One region of the Porticoccus sp. GXU_MW_L64 genome, then DNA from elsewhere that is predicted to be linked to it. Evidence: predicted binding sites of a transcription regulator. Region 1 holds the regulator's gene; the other holds the start of a gene.

What was found. Region 1 encodes sigma-54, which starts transcription at its own class of promoters, with help from an activator protein. Its sites were predicted from a motif close to TGGCACANNNNTTGCNNT; they were not measured.
Region 2: a site for sigma-54 is predicted at 4,677-4,694, ahead of flgB (flagellar basal body rod protein FlgB). Genes of this name have one in related genera too.

The regions. Positions count from the first base shown of each region.
Region 1 covers NZ_JBRKJK010000008.1:148,338-156,192, forward strand. Annotated here, with positions in the region: gene ACVBEJ_RS08335 (sirohydrochlorin chelatase) at 1-133, opposite strand, end outside; gene ACVBEJ_RS08340 (HPr family phosphocarrier protein) at 266-355, opposite strand; gene ACVBEJ_RS08345 (RbsD/FucU family protein) at 525-953, shown strand; gene ACVBEJ_RS08350 (aldo/keto reductase) at 961-1,848, shown strand; gene ACVBEJ_RS08355 (HPr family phosphocarrier protein) at 1,975-2,244, opposite strand; gene rapZ (RNase adapter RapZ) at 2,241-3,101, opposite strand; gene ACVBEJ_RS08365 (PTS sugar transporter subunit IIA) at 3,223-3,690, opposite strand; gene hpf (ribosome hibernation-promoting factor, HPF/YfiA family) at 3,718-4,005, opposite strand; gene ACVBEJ_RS08375 (RNA polymerase factor sigma-54) at 4,040-5,572, opposite strand; gene lptB (LPS export ABC transporter ATP-binding protein) at 5,603-6,328, opposite strand; gene lptA (lipopolysaccharide transport periplasmic protein LptA) at 6,328-6,846, opposite strand; gene lptC (LPS export ABC transporter periplasmic protein LptC) at 6,815-7,396, opposite strand; gene ACVBEJ_RS08395 (KdsC family phosphatase) at 7,396-7,855, opposite strand, start outside.
Region 2 covers NZ_JBRKJK010000011.1:71,635-79,489, reverse strand. Annotated here, with positions in the region: gene ACVBEJ_RS10460 (cbb3-type cytochrome c oxidase subunit I) at 1-922, shown strand, start outside; gene ACVBEJ_RS10455 (SCO family protein) at 919-1,545, shown strand; gene ACVBEJ_RS10450 (hypothetical protein) at 1,542-2,150, shown strand; gene ACVBEJ_RS10445 (Rrf2 family transcriptional regulator) at 2,141-2,560, shown strand; gene ACVBEJ_RS10440 (flagella synthesis protein FlgN) at 2,791-3,276, opposite strand; gene flgM (flagellar biosynthesis anti-sigma factor FlgM) at 3,280-3,606, opposite strand; gene flgA (flagellar basal body P-ring formation chaperone FlgA) at 3,805-4,506, opposite strand; gene flgB (flagellar basal body rod protein FlgB) at 4,731-5,120, shown strand; gene flgC (flagellar basal body rod protein FlgC) at 5,142-5,552, shown strand; gene ACVBEJ_RS10415 (flagellar hook assembly protein FlgD) at 5,566-6,252, shown strand; gene flgE (flagellar hook protein FlgE) at 6,373-7,638, shown strand; gene ACVBEJ_RS10405 (flagellar basal body rod protein FlgF) at 7,663-7,855, shown strand, end outside.

The sequences.
Region 1 (7,855 bases):
CGAGAAACGCGCCTTTCACCTGGTTGTATTGCCCTTGTACCTTGTCTGCAACTTGTTCTACCAGGGCGAGAAATTCCTTGTTTGCCTGGGCTCTGGGGCTGCCGTGGGAGATCAGGATCAGGGTGTGTGACATGGAGGGTGCCCTTGGTGGGAGAGGGGAAATACAAGATCCTTCGCTGCGCTCAGGATGACGGTGGTGCATTGCTCAGGATGACGGTGGTGCATTGCTCAGAACGACAAAGTCAACTCGGGTTGCTCTAAGCGGTTACTGCCCCTCGCCAAAGTAATCATTAATCAGTTCAGAGAGGGTGTCCAGCGCTTGTTGTTCATTGCTTCCCTCAATTTCAAAATTCAATATGGTGCCTTATATGGTCATCGCGAAGGAGTTGAACGTAGGGTGGATTAGCGTAGCGTAATCCACCAAAACTCTATTGCCACTGACATGGTGGATTATGCTACGCACACCCCACCTACAGAAAGCACCCTACACGCAATAAGACAGAATACGATAACCGAGAAAAACCATGCTGAAAAACATCCCCCCACTGCTGGGCCCGGAATTGCTCAAACTGTTGCGCGCCATGGGCCACGGCGATGAGATTGCCATTGTCGACGCCAACTACCCCGCCGACAGCAACGCTAACCGCCTGGTGCGGCTGGACGGTTGCAGCGCCACCGATGTGTTGGATGCGGTACTTGCGGTACTGCCCCTGGACACCTTTGTGGACTACCCGGTGCACACCATGCAGGTGGTGGGCGACCCGGATGCTGTGCCCGAGATTGTCAGCGAGTTTCGCAGCATCGTCGCCAACCGGGAAAGCAACCCGGTGCAAGCGGCCACTTTGGAGCGGTTTGCCTTTTACGAGCGGGTAAAAAGCGCCTATGCCATTGTCAGCACCGGGGAGTCCCGGTTGTATGGCAATGTGTTGTTGACCAAGGGAATTATTGGGTAGCATTGTAATGGCGGATTACGCCTCGCTAATCCGCCCTACGGGAAATTTTGAATTCATAGATGTAATAACGGTGTTTGCTATGGAAACAGTGTCATTGGCTAATGGCATTTGCATGCCAAAAATGGGGTTGGGCGTTTTTCGCATCGAAGACCAGGCAGCAATGGATAATGCTGTCGAGGCAGCAGTTAGCGCGGGGTATCGCAATTTCGATACCGCCTTTGATTATGGCAATGAATCCTTTTTGACTAACTCACTGTCGCAGTGTGGAGTGTTGCGAGAAGACGTATTCATTACCACCAAACTTCCTAACAGCATGCAACGCACAGACGATAGCCTGCGGGCTTTTGAAAAAAGCCTGGAAAATTTACAAGCGGATTATGTCGACCTGTATTTAATGCACTGGGCCATTGAAGGTCATTATCTGCAAGCCTGGGAGGATATGCTCACCATCTATGAAAGTGGCAGAGCAAAAGCCATTGGCGTGTGCAATTTTATGCCGCATCATCTTGATGCACTGGCTGAACGCTTTGATTGTTTGCCCATGGTGAATCAATTTGAAAATCATCCCTTTCTGCATCGCAAGGAATTAATTGCCTATTGCCATAAAAACGATATTCAACCGCAAGCCCATACACCACTGACCCATGGCAAATTATTGGTAGACCCTGAGTTACTTGCCATGGCAGAACACTACAAAAAAACGGTGGCGCAATTGATTTTGCGCTGGGATATCCAGCAGGGACTGATGGTGGTTCCAAAATCCTCTAACCCAACGCGCATCAGAGAGAACGCCGATATATGGGATTTTGAAATTAATGATAGGGATATGGAAGTCATCAATGACAAACACAGCAATGAGATGATTTGTCTTGATCCGGATAATGTCACTTGGTGATTGAAGCTCAAAGAGTTAGTTACTAGCTACGGGCTGCTGGCTGCGAGCAGGATGACGGTGGTATCTTGCTCAGAATAACAGCTGTCCTCGGTCTGCCCGTAGCCAGAAGCTCGCCGCCCGAAGCTGTCACTGCCCCTCCCCAAAATAATCCCCTATTAACTCAGCGATGGTATCCGTCGCTTCCTGCTCATCGCTGCCGTCGATTTCAAAGCTCAGCGTTGTGCCTTTGGAGGCTGCCAGCAACATCACTGCCATCACGCTTTTGCAATCCACCATTTTGCCGCTGTGGCCGCAGCGCACGGTGCTGGCAAAGCGGCCGGCGGTTTGTGCCAGTTTGGTGGCGGCGCGGGCGTGCAGGCCGAGTTTGTTGATGATAGTCAGCTCTGCGGTGATCACGACTGCTCCCGGTGGTGAGTCTGAACCACGTTGGTGAGCTTGCCGGAAAAGTATTCGCACAGTTTGTTGGCCAGGTAAACGGAGCGATGCTGGCCGCCGGTACAGCCGATGGCAATGGTCAGATAGCTGCGGTTGTTGGCCTGGAATTTGGGCAGCCAGCGTTCCAGGTAGCCGATGATGTCTGCCAGCATATGAGCCACGTCCACTTGCCGCTCAAGAAATTCGATCACGTCGCTGTCGTTGCCGGTAAGTGCTCTCAGTTCCGGCTTCCAGTAGGGGTTTGGCAGGCAGCGCACGTCAAACACAAAATCCACATCCGCCGGGACGCCGCGTTTGAAGCCAAACGACTGGAACAGGATGGCCATATCGCCCTGGCTGTCGGGCACCACCTGCTTTTTGATCAGGTCACGCAGCTGGTGCAGGGTCATGGCACTGGTATCGACGGAGCGAGTGGCGATGGACGCTACCGGTTCCAGCAGTTTGCGTTCCAGTTTGATGGCTTCTTTCAGTGCCAGGTTGTCGGAGCTGAGCGGGTGCTTGCGGCGGGTTTCGCTAAAGCGCTGCAGCAATATCGGGGTGCGGGCGTCGAGAAAAATCACTTCGTGGCTGACGCCGCTGTTTTTCAGTTGTTCCAGAATCTGTGGCAGTTGGGTAAAGTCGCCCAGCAGATTGCGGGCGTCTATGCCCACGGCGATTTTGTGGTCGCTGTGATTTCCCGATGCCTGGTATTGTTGAAACAGCGGCGGCAGCAATTCCGCGGGCAAGTTGTCGATGCAGGTAAATCCCACGTCTTCCAGCACGTGCAGCGCGGTACTTTTACCGGAGCCGGAGCGTCCGCTGATCACTACCAGTCTCATTAATCTTTCCCTAAGTCTTTGCAGTCATTGCGAGGGAGCGCAGCGACCGCGGCAATCTCCATCAAGTCACTACCTTGCTGGCCGAGATTGCCGCGCTGCCTGCGGCTCCTCGCAATGACGGTTAGCATGATCGTATGGCGCTGTTATACAGCGTCCGATTATCCGTTGCCTCGCGCAGCTGCTCCCGCCGCTGCGGGTTTTGCATCAATTCAGCGATGCTCGCCAGGGTGTTGAGGTGTTCGTCGTTGGCCTGGTTGTCGCCATCGTCTTTGGGCACAATCAGGGCGAATACCAAATCCACCGGCTGGCCGTCTATGGCGTCGAAATCGACGCTTTTTTGTAACCGCAGCATTACGCCAACTGCTTTATCAATGCCCTCAATACGGCAGTGGGGGATGGCCACGCCTTCGCCAATGCCGGTGCTGCCAAGGCGCTCGCGGGCCAGCAGTTGTTCGTACAGTGCCGCGCTGTCGGCTGCCGGGTTGAGCTGTGCCAAAAAGTTGGCCAGGTATTCCAGAACCCGTTTTTTACTGCTGCCGGGGGCGCAACAGTTGGTGTGTTCCGGGGTGAGTATCTCAGAAATTTGCATAACGATTATGACAGTACAACGGCAGAGTTATCGTCCGCGTTGTTTTTCCTTGTGTTTGATCAGTTGCCGGTCGAGTTTGTCGATCAGGGTGTCGATGGCGGCGTAGAGGTCGTCGTGTTCACTGTCGGCAAAAAATTCGCCGCCGCTGACGTGTACGGTGGCTTCCGCTTTTTGCACCAGTTTTTCCACGGAGAGAATGACGTTGGTGCTGGTGATTTTGTCGTTGTGCCGCTGCAGGCGGTCGAGTTTGCTGATGACGTAGTTGCGCAGGGGTTCGGTAACTTCCACATGGTGCCCGCTGATGTTCAATTGCATGGTGCGCTCCTCTACTTGGTTGTGGGAATTGGCATTATTTGATGCGGTATTTTTTGCGTTCGCTGGACGAGGGGATGTTCAGGCTTTCCCGGTATTTGGCCACGGTGCGGCGAGCCACCTGTATGCCCTGTTCGTCGAGGATGGCCGCCAGTTTGTTGTCGCTCAGAGGCTTGGCGGGGTTTTCTTCATCGATCAGTTTTTTCAGCATGGCGCGTATGGCGGTGGACGAACACTGGCCGCCGCCAGCGGTGCTGACATGGCTGGAGAAAAAATACTTCAGTTCGTACATGCCTCGCGGGGTGTCGATAAATTTTTGCGTGGTCACCCGTGAGATTGTGGATTCGTGCAGTTCCAGTCGCTCGGCGACATCGGCCAGTACCATGGGTTTCATGGCCTCTGGCCCCTGGTCGAGAAAGGCCTGTTGCATTTCTACAATACAGGCGGCTACTCGCAGCAGGGTGTCGTTGCGGCTTTGCAGGCTGCGCAGGAATACTCGCGCTTCTTGCAAGTTGTCACGCAGAAAACGGTTTTGCTCGCTGCTGTCGGCGCGGCGAATCAGTTGCGCGTAGCTTTGGTTAATGCGCAGGGCCGGCGCGATGTCGTTGTTGAGGGTGACTTGCCAGCGGTCGTCTTTTTTGTCCACTTTGACGTCTGGCGCGGTGTACTGCACATCACCGCTGCGCACCAGGTCGCCGGGGCGAGGCGATAATGCCTGTATCAAAGTGGTTGCGGCGGCGATGGTTTCCGGGGTCATGCCGGTGAGTTTTTGTATTTGCTTGCTGTCGCGGCTGGCCAGTTGTTCCAGGTGGGATTCTGCCAGGGTTTTGGCTTCTGCCAGAAAGGGTGTTTCTTCCGGCAGCTGGCGCAGTTGAATCAGCAGACAGTCGCTCAAGCTGGTGGCGGCAACGCCCACCGGGTCGAAGGTCTGGATGCGGCGCAGCACCGCCATCACTTCATCCAGTTCCAGTTGTTCTTCTTGCGGCTGGTCGGGGTCTGCCGGACTTTCATCAAGCAAACTTTGCCAAATATCCTCGACAGGCAGGCTCAGAAAACCGTCGTCGCCAATGGCGTCGATAATGGCGGAGGCGATTACCTGGTCGCTGTCGGACATGGGGGTGAGGTTGAGCTGCCACAGCAGGTGGTCTTGCAGGGAATCCGTTACGGCCTGAAAGGTGTCAAAGTCACGGCTTTCACCAACGCTGCTGGACTGCTTTGTCGGGCTGGCAATGGAGGCGGTTTCGTACAGGTCGTCCCAACTGGCGTCGACGGGTAGTTCATCGGGAATTTTGTTGTCCCAGTCGTCGTTGGGGCCATTAATTTCTGCATCCGCTGGCTCGGATGTGGAGTCTGCACTGCTTTGCGGCTCGCTGTTGTCGGCGGGGGTGCTTTCGTCGGGCTTTTTACGATCTTCTTCTTCCGCCAGTTCCAGCAGCGGGTTGTCGTACAGGGCTTGCTGAATTTCCTGTTGCAAGTCCAACGACGACAGCTGCAGCAAGCGGATGGCTTGTTGCAGTTGTGGCGTCATGGTCAGGTGCTGACCAATTTTTAATTGCAGGCTTGGCTTCATAGAGTGTTATTGGTTGCAGTCGCCATTTTTTTATAACTCAAAGTTCTCACCCAGATAAGTATCACGCACCTGTTGGTTTTTGAGTACATCATCCGCGCTGCCCTCGGCGATAACGTGGCCTTCGCCAACGATGTAGGCGTGGTGGCAGATATCCAGGGTTTCGCGCACGTTGTGGTCGGTAATCAGTACGCCGATGCCCTTGTCGCGCAGGTGGCGAATAATCTGTTTGATGTCGTTGACCGAGATCGGGTCTACCCCGGCAAAGGGTTCGTCCAGCAGAATAAATTGCGGCTCGGTAGCCAGTGCCCGGGCAATCTCCACCCGGCGGCGTTCACCACCGGACAGACTCATTCCCAGGCTGTCGCGAATGTGGCTGATATGGAATTCCTGCAGCAGTTCTTCGAGTTTCGCCTGGCGCTGTTTGCGGTTGAGGTCACGGCGGGTTTCCAGAATGCCCATGATATTGTTCTGCACACTGAGGCGACGAAAAATGGACGCTTCCTGAGGCAGGTAGCCCAAACCCTTGCGGGCGCGGCCGTGCATGGGCAGGTGGGTGACGTTTTCGCTATCGATCCGTATTTCGCCGCCGCCCAGGGGAACCAGGCCGACAATCATGTAAAAGCAGGTGGTTTTGCCCGCCCCGTTGGGCCCCAGCAGGCCGACAATCTGGCCGCTGCTCACGGTCATGGATACGTCTTTGACGACGGCGCGGCGCTTGTAGGATTTGGCCAGGTGGCGAGCTTCAAGGGTCGCCATCAGGGGCGTTCCTCTTTGGCTTCGCTGGGCACTGCCGGTGGCAGTACGGTGGTGCCCCCTTCTACCGTCCAGGTTTCGGTATCAATGTTGTAGGTGATGGTGTCGCCCTGGGTAAAGGAACCGTCCTGTTTGGTAATGACGGCGTCTTTGGACAGTTTCAGCTTGCCGCTGCTGCGGTCGAAATACAGTTCTTGCGCCTGGCCGGTGACCAGACCGTAGTCTTCGGTGGTGAGGCGAAACGAGGCGGGTTTGCCGGTGCAGTTGATGGTTTGCTGATTGATTTGCGCCACCACTTTGTCGGCCTTCAGTTGCAGAGAACCCTGGGTAATCTGCACATCGCCGCTGTACACCAGATTGCCGTTGGTGTCACCGGAGTTGCGTTCAGACTTGATTTGCAGTGGTTGCAGGCGATCTTCCGGCAGCGCCAGAGCGGTTTGCCCTAATGGAGCAATAATGGCCAAAAAGAGCAGGCAATTGCGCAGAAATTTACTTGTCGGTGTCGGGTGGAGCAGTGGCATCCAGCTGTCCTTTTACGCGAGAGTGTAGTTGATATTCGCCGGTTTTCAGGTTGGCCTTGAAGCCCACACCGGATGTCTGGGCACCGGGCAGGGTTATTGTAACGTCTTTGTCGCTTTCCGCGACTTGTTTCTCGGGCAGAAAAAGCAGCTGCGGGGTGTTCAGGGTAATCACACGCTGTTCCTGGAAATGTTGGCCTACCACGTTATTGGTGAGCTGAATGCTCTCACCGTTTTTCTCTACCAGGCCGTTTTCCGCCGATATATTCCAGGGTGGGGAATCGCTCTGGTAGGAGGTGATGTTGGGCATTTCCAGCACAAAGCGCTGGGCCTCGGTAAAGTGTTCGCTGCGCTTTGACGTGAGCCGGTAGGTGAGTTCGCCCTGTTCGCTGAATTGACGGGTGTCGGTGTCCAGCATGTAGACATTGGCTTTGGGAACGTCGGCAGTGGTTGGAGTCGGCTTGAAAAAACTCTCCGGGGGCGAGATCCAGAACTGGCGAAAATTCCATCCCAGGGCGGCAATAACGGCGAATATCAGCAGCGGGCGCAGCACTATAGATAGTCCTCAAGAGTTGCCTGCAGTTTGCCCTGGGCGCTGAGAATCAATTCCGCCACTTCACGGATGGCGCCTGCGCCACCGGGAGTGCGGGTTTGCCACAGGGCATGCTCGGCGACAAAGTGGTTGGCGTTGGCCACGGCAACCCCCAATCCCACCCGGCGGATCACCGCTACATCCGGCAGATCGTCGCCTACGTGGGCAATTTCTTCCAGTTTATAGTCGCAGGTTTCCAGCAGTTCGTTGAGGGCGGTGAGTTTGTCTTCGCGGCCCTGCACCACTCTTTCTATGCCTAGCTCAGCAGCGCGGCGGGCCAGTAGTTTGGAGCTGCGGCCGGTGATGATGCCCACTTCAATGCCGTTGCGCTGCAACAGCTTGATGCCCTGGCCGTCCTGAATGTTAAACGCCTTGGCTTCGTTGCCACTCTCGCTGTAATACAGCTTGCCATCGGTCAGT
Region 2 (7,855 bases), on a different contig from region 1:
CTGGTCACATCTGTTTGGCCGCAGTGAAGACGTACCGCCGCCGGCGGTGGTGGCATCGACCATGGTGCTGATTGTCAATATCACCGGTATTGTCGCAGGTGCGGTTGTTCTGGTGTTGCTGCTGGTCAATCTGTTTATGCCGGAGTTTGAGGTGGACGCCCTGCTCACCAAGAACCTGACTTATTTCTTTGGTCATGTATTTATCAATGCCACCATTTACCAGGCGGTGATCGCAGTGTACGAGGTGTTGCCGGAATACACGGGCCGCCCGTGGAAAGTGAACAAGGTGTTTCTGGCCGCGTGGACGGCGGCGACGGTTATGGTGATGGCGGTTTACCCCCACCATCTGTTGATGGACTTTGTTATGCCCACCTGGGTTCTGATTATTGGCCAGGTGATTTCCTACACCAGTGGCTTTCCCATTCTGGTGGTGACCGCTTTTGGTGCCCTGACCATTGTGCACCGCTCGGGTATCAAGTGGGATATGGCTTCCGGGTTGTTGTTCCTGTCCATGTTTGGCTGGGCGGTTGGTGTGGTGCCTGCGGTGATCGACGGTACCATTGCGGTCAATCAGGTCATGCACAACACCATGTGGGTGCCCGGACACTTCCATATGTACCTGATTGTGGGCCTGGTGGCCATGCTGTTTGGCTTTAAGTACTACATCGCCAACCAGGTAGGCGTCACCCGTGTGATTGACCGGATTGCCTTCTGGCTGTTTGCCGTTGGCGGGTTTTTGTTCTCGGTCAGCTTTCTGGTGAGTGGCTATAACTCCATACCCCGGCGCTGGGCCCAGCATTTGCCGGAGTGGGTCGATTACAGTGAATCCGCCGCCGTGGTTGCTGTTGCGGTGGCGCTGGGGGCAGCGATATTCGCCCTGCGTTTTCTCACCAGTTTGGGCCAGGCAAGGGCAGCCCGGTGAAACATTGGGCATCGGTACTGGCAACGGTGGGGGTCCTGGCCGCCGGGTTTGCCGGGTTGTCTATAGGTACCGGTGGCTGGCAAATCTGGACCGCTGAAAGTGCCCGGCGGGTGGCGGTGCAGAAAGCGCCGTTGACGCTCCCTGAAGCCAACCTGCTGAACCAGGAGGGTGAGGCCATGGCGCTGGCCGCTGACAGAGAGTTGTGGCTGATGGAGTTTGTCTACACTCGCTGCCCTACGGTGTGTCTGGCTATGGGCGCGGAGTTTTACCAGTGGCAACAACAGCTGCGGCAGCAGGGTTTGGAGGACCGAGTGGGCCTGTTGAGCTTGACGTTCGACCCAAGGGACAGCAGCCGTGACTTGCAAGGCTATTTGCAGCGTTTTTCCGGCTCGGCTGATATCTGGCGGGCCGCCCGCTTTCAGGATGCGTCAAAACTCACGGAAATTATGGAGTTGCTGGGGGTCATTGCCATTCCCGAGCCCACGGTGGGGTTTGTGCACAATGCGGCGGTGTATCTGGTGTATCGTGGTCAGGTGGTGGGTATTTATGACTACGACGACCGCCAGAGTATTCAGGTGGCATTGCAGCGTCACTTGTACGGCCAAGCGGTGAGCGCCTTATGACTGCTCAACGCTGGAACCTTGTGCTGGCCACCGTGCTGGGATTGCTGCTTTTCCCCCTGCTGGCAAGCTGGCTGGAATCTCGCCTGTTCACCCATGTGCTGGTAGAAATCCCCCTGTTGGTGTTTATCGGATTTATGATCGGGCGCCGGTTGAGCCTGCCGGTGCGCGCCGTCCTGTTGCGGGTGAATGCCGGTGGCATCAATGGTGTATTGGTCGCCAGTTTTGTGCTGGCGTTCTGGATGATTCCCCGGTGGCTGGACGCATCCCTTGGTTCCCCCCTGGTTGCCTGGGCGAAATACCTGTCATTGGTGGTGGCGGTGGGTATTCCTCTGGCGTTGAGTTGGCCACAGATGCATGTGGTGGCGCGAGCGGTGGTGAAAATAGAGTTTCTTACCATGTTGTTCCGGCTGGGTTGGATTTACCTGATTTCCCCACAGCGGTTGTGCAATAATTATTTGCTGAGCGATCAGGTGTTCCTTGGACAAGGCTGTTTTGTAGTGGGAATAACGCTGATTATTACCTGGTTGATACCGGTTTTTTCCGGTAGCGCCACTAACACCACTAACGCTGACAAAGCAGATAATCGGCCGATTAAATGCAATTGACGAAATACACCGACCTGTCATTGCGGGTCATTATGTACTTGGCTCTCCATGACAATAAGCGCGATACCATCAAGCGCATAGCAGAGCGCTACCAGGTATCCCGCAACCATTTGGTAAAAGTGGTTCATCAACTGGCCACCCTTGGATTTATTGATTCCACACAGGGGCGCGGTGGCGGCATTGCGCTGGCTGAGGCGCCGGAAAATATCATTGTTGGTGATGTGGTGCGGGCCATGGAGCAGTCGCTGGATATTATCGACTGCGAAAAGGAAACCTGCCCGCTCCGGCCTGCCTGCCTGCTAAAAGGGGTGCTCAATGAAGCATCCCATGCCTTTCTGAAAAGTCTCGATCAATACTCCATCGCCGATTTGGTGAGAAACCGGCCCCAGTTGTTGCGGTTGATTGGCTGACGGGAGATACCACCACCCCTTCCACCATTGCGAGGCCGCGGGCCGCGGCAATCTCGACCAGAGTGGCAGAGGGTTTGAAAAGTGCGGTAGTAACCGTATGGAGATCGCCGCGTCGCTACGCTCCTCGCGATGACGGGAAATATCCTCCTCCCTCCGTCATTGCGAGTGAGCGAAGCGACCGCGGCAATCTCGTCCAGTATGGCAGGGGGTCTGAATATGGCAGTAAGCCGTCAGGCCTTGGCCAGATTACGGCTCTGTGCGCTGCTACCGGCACTTTGGCCGCTGGCATCGTAGGAGTGGTTTTCGGCGGGGGTGCCCCGTTGCAGAATGTGTTGGGCCTGGCGAATGCTGCCCTGTTCCCGTTGAATCAGCATACCCAGTTGGCGATTTTCTTCCCGGCATTGCTCGGCAGCGCTGCTGAGGTTTTGCCAGGTGTTTTCAAGTTGCGCATTGCTGCTGGCTGCCAGCAGCTGTTGCATGCCATCGCGGTCGGCGCTATATCCCGCCTGGGTGAGCAGTGTTTCCCGCAGCCGGGCGGCAGCTTCTAACTGTTGCACCAACTGACTTTTGTGGTTGGCGTTATCAACCAGGCCTTCCGTGTCTTGCTGTTGCAGAGCTTCCCGCTCTTTGCCCAGGCACTGTTGCAGCGCCTGGGTAAGTTCCCATTCCTGATGCAATTGTTGTTGCAATTGTTGTTGCAGGTCAGTGGCTGTCATTACTTACAGCAGTTTCCTTTCCAGTTGACTGAGTTTGTCGGCAATGCGCTGCGGGTCGGGCTGATAGCTGCCGCTGGCGATGGCTTCGCGCAGCTCGGCAACACGGGCGCTGTCTACCACGGGGGTATTGGCCAGGCTTTGCTCCAGCTCTTGCAGGCGGGCGGCCTGGTTGGTCACGGTCACGGTGTCACTGGCGGCCGGGGCATCTGCCTGGTTGCGCCCGTGAACGCTGTTGTCGTTGGCGTTTTCCGGGCCTTTGGCCTGGGATGGTACTCTTGACGCCGGTGCCGGTATATTGCCGGGTCTGAGTTGTTTGATATCTGAGTCCATAGGACTGCTCCACGAAATTTTCAGGTCTGCCCCTTGATGGCGGCATTCTGGGGGAAAACTTTAGGCTAAAAACCTTGAAAACGCCCCGTTTATCTTGAAATGTTACCCGTCTGACTCATTATCCCTGAATCCGTTACTCCAGCATATTTGCTTGGAGATCGCCGCAGTCGCTGCGCTTCTTCGCGATGACGGGGAAAGTTAATCCACCACAACGGCGCCTGTTTTGTCGATGGTGCCTTCAACGATTTTCTTTGAGCTGAGGTTCTGCACCCGAATCCGGTCTCCAACGGCACCATTGGCCAGGGCTTTGCCGTTCATTCGTACTTCAAAATTGCGCTGTTGGGCAATCAATGTCACCTGCTGGCCGCGCTTTATCAAGGTGGGGGATTTTAGCATGTTGCGGGTGAGGGTTTTGCCGGCAGATACGGTGCGTGTCAGCTCTTTGCCCACCAGTTCCTCGTAGTGCTCCATATAACCGGCGGGAATCTGGTGCAATGCCTGCTCTACCATGGTGAAGTCATCCCCGGTGAGCAGTGCACCTCTTTGCAGCGGATGGTTGGCGGTGGCTACCTCCGCATAGGCCATTACCGTTACCGGCACGTACAGGGTCCAGGGTGAAGGGCCGGTGCAGCGCACACCCACGGTACTTTTGCCGATCAGTTTGCCACCGGGAGGCATAAATATCTGCAGTGAGTCCCCGCACTGTTCCAGTTTCAGGCGTTTGTCCAGCTTGCCAGTTGCCACATTGACGGAACTGAAATGCTGTATTTGCGGCTGTTGCAGCAGGTAGTTTTTTACCGCTGCGCGAATACTGGTGTGTGACTGGTTGTCGCCAGCCTGTGCCACCTGTATTCCGGCGCAGCCGATCAGCAGCAAAACGAGCAAATAGTGTTTGGTCATTGACGGGTTCTCCTATCCAGAGGATTCGTAGCAATTAGTGTGCCGCCATGACCGATGGCTTCAAATAATCCGCTTCGACGGGCGGCAAAACGGCGGACAGAGGTTGCCGCTTCCCGCCTTCTTGTCTGCCGGTTGGTTCTTAACTTGTTGAAAAATAGATAAAAATATTTTGGCACGGGCTTTGCTAACTCTCTTGTGAATGCACAACGCAACGAGAAACGGCCATGCCAAGCTGGATTAATAACGCTCTGGATTTACACGCTCAGGCCATCGCGGTTCGTGGGCGGCGCGCCGAAATTTTGGCGTCCAATCTGGCCAATGCCGACACTCCGGGATACAAGGCCAGAGACATCAATTTTCGTGAGGTGATGGCTCAGGTGCAGGGTGGCTCTACCTTGCGCACCACCAGCGAACGTCACTTTGGCAGTGCAGGCGCGGGAAGCAATGGTGAGTTGATTTATCGCATTCCCAACCAGGCGTCGCTGGATGGCAACACCGTGGAAACTCAGGTGGAGCAGGCTCAGTTTGGCGAAAACGCGTTGCGCTACCAGGCCAGTTTGAATTTTCTCAACGGCTCCATCAGGGGGTTGATGTTGGCCCTCAGAGGCGAATAGAGGTGAGAACCAGGAGAGAGCATGAGTTTATTTAATGTAATGGATGTATCCAGTTCTGCGTTGCAGGCCCAGTCGGTGCGGCTAAATACGGTGGCCAGCAATATCGCTAATGCGGGGGTGGTGAGCTCCTCTGCGGAGCAGGCGTATCGCGCTCGTCAGCCGGTGTTTTCCACGGTGATGCGCGATGCTTTTAACGACTCGGTGGCCGGAGTGCGGGTGTCGGAGGTGGTCACCACAGAGGCCGCCCCGGTGAGCCAGTTTTCGCCGGGACATCCCATGGCGGATGACAGTGGTTATATCTACTTTTCCAATGTGAACCCGGTGGCGGAAATGGCCAATATGATTTCCGCGTCCCGCTCTTATCAGAACAGCGTAGAGGCGATGAAAACCGCTCGGCAGCTGTTGATTCAGACACTCAATATTGGCCGATAGGAAGGAGTGAGCCATGCAGTTAGAAAACCCGTTTAGCAGTATCTCAGGCCTTTCCACGGCGGAGCAGCTGGCTGGCGCCCGTCAGCAGGGCAGCAACGACCCCAATGATCTGGGGGTAGAGGAATTTCTCAGCCTGATGGTGGCACAGCTGGAAAATCAGGACCCCACCAACCCTCAGGACAGCAGTCAATTCCTGGCCCAGATTGCCCAGTTTGGCACTGTGTCCGGCATCGATGAATTAAATAATTCTGTGGGTGGCCTGGTGAATTCGCTGTCGTCCAACCAGGGTTTGCAGGCCGCGTCTTTGGTGGGGCGCGATGTTACCGCCAACACCAATATCGCTCCCCTGGCTCAGGGGGGGGATTTTGGCGGTGTGGTAGAGCTGCCCACAGCGGTCAATGGTTTGACTGTTGAAGTGGCGGACCTGGCGGGTAACCTGGTCGCTCAGATACCTCTGGGGCCTCAGTCTGGCGGCGCGGTGCCGTTCGCCTGGGATGGCACCAATCTGGATGGCGATGCGGTTGCGCCGGGGCCTTACCAGGTGACGGCGACCGCCAATATCAACGGTCAGGCCGCGGCAGTGCCCGCGTTTACCCGGGTGAGCATCGACAGTGTTTCCCTGAGTGGCAGCGGCGACCCAATACTCAATCTGGAAGGCGGTGCCACCATGAGGCTGTCAGAAATTCGCGAATTTTATTAATGCGCTCATTGTCATTCTGAGCGCAGCGAAGAATCTCAATATTTGTTCGAAGTACGAGATCCTTCGCTGCGCTCAGGATGACAAAAGCTAAAACAGAACAAAACCATCAGGAGAATAACCATGGCATTTGATACCGCAGTATCCGGTTTACAAAGTGCGTCCGCAGAGCTGGGGGTGATTGGCAACAATATCGCCAACAGTGCCACTACGGGCTTTAAAACATCGCGGGCGGAATTTGCCGACCTGTTCGCCACCGGCTTGCTGGGCTCCGGCTCCAACGCCATTGGCCGCGGTGTCAGTTTGAGTGCGGTCAGTCAGCAGTTTACCCAGGGCAATATCAGCTTTACGGAAAACTCCCTGGATGTGGCCATCAACGGCAACGGCTTCTTTATTCTCAACGATGGCGGTTCCGAAGTGTTTTCCCGGGCGGGGCAGTTTGGCCTGGACCGGGATGGCTTTGTGGTGAATAACGAGGGGCTGCGCCTGCAGGCATTTCAGGCGGATGTCTCCGGCACCATTTTGCCGACGCTGGGAGACTTGCAGCTGGATACCGGCCTGATTGAGCCCGAAGCCACCACTTCGGCGGAAATTGTCGCCAACCTGGACTCCCGGGAAGCGGTTCCACTGACCCCTTGGGCCGGCCCGTTTGATGCCTTTGCAACGCCGCCAACGGCACCCACCTCGGACCAGTTCAACAATTCCACGTCGACCACCATATTCGACAGCCTGGGTAATCCTCACATCCTCAGCACCTTCTATGTGAAGTCGGCCACCCCAAACCAGTGGCAGGCATACACACTGGTGGATGGAGTGTCCACATCCGGCCCGGACACGCTGCAATTTGACCAGACGGGCAGGCTGGATACCGCCGGTGGTGTTATTGCCCTGAATATTGCCGGCTGGGTGCCGCTCAATTCCGATGGCACACCCACAGGGGCGCAGGCCCAGTCGTTTGCCGTGGATGTGGCGCAAACCACCCAGTTTGGCAGCAACTTTGCGGTCAGCAATATCAATCAGGACGGCTTTACCAGTGGCCAGCTGCGGGGCATTGAAGTAGATGCCAGCGGTGTGGTGTTCGCCCAGTACAGCAATGGCCAGTCCCGGGGGCTGGGACAAATCGTGCTGGCCGGATTCTCCAATACCCAGGGCCTGCAACCTCAGGGTGGCAGTATCTGGACAGAGACCTTCAGCTCTGGCCCACCCACCCGTAACCCCGCCGGCGATGGTGGCTTGGGTGTGTTGCAGTCCGGCGCGCTGGAAGATTCCAACGTGGAAGTGACCGAGCAACTGGTGGCCATGATTGTTGCCCAGCGCAACTTCCAGGCCAACGCCCAGGTGATACAAACCCAGGACGCGGTAACGCAAGCGGTCATTAACCTGCGTTAATGACATGAAACCGGAGGCCAGATAATGGATCGCTTACTGTACATAGCCATGAATGGCGCCAGCAGCGCCATGCGCGAGCAGGTGCACACCACGCACAATCTGGCCAATGCCTCCACTACCGGTTTTCGCGCTGATCTGGCGGCACTGACCACCGCCACAGTCAACGCCAGCGGCACCCGCAGCTATGTGCAGCTGGCGGGTGTCGGTGCGGATACCG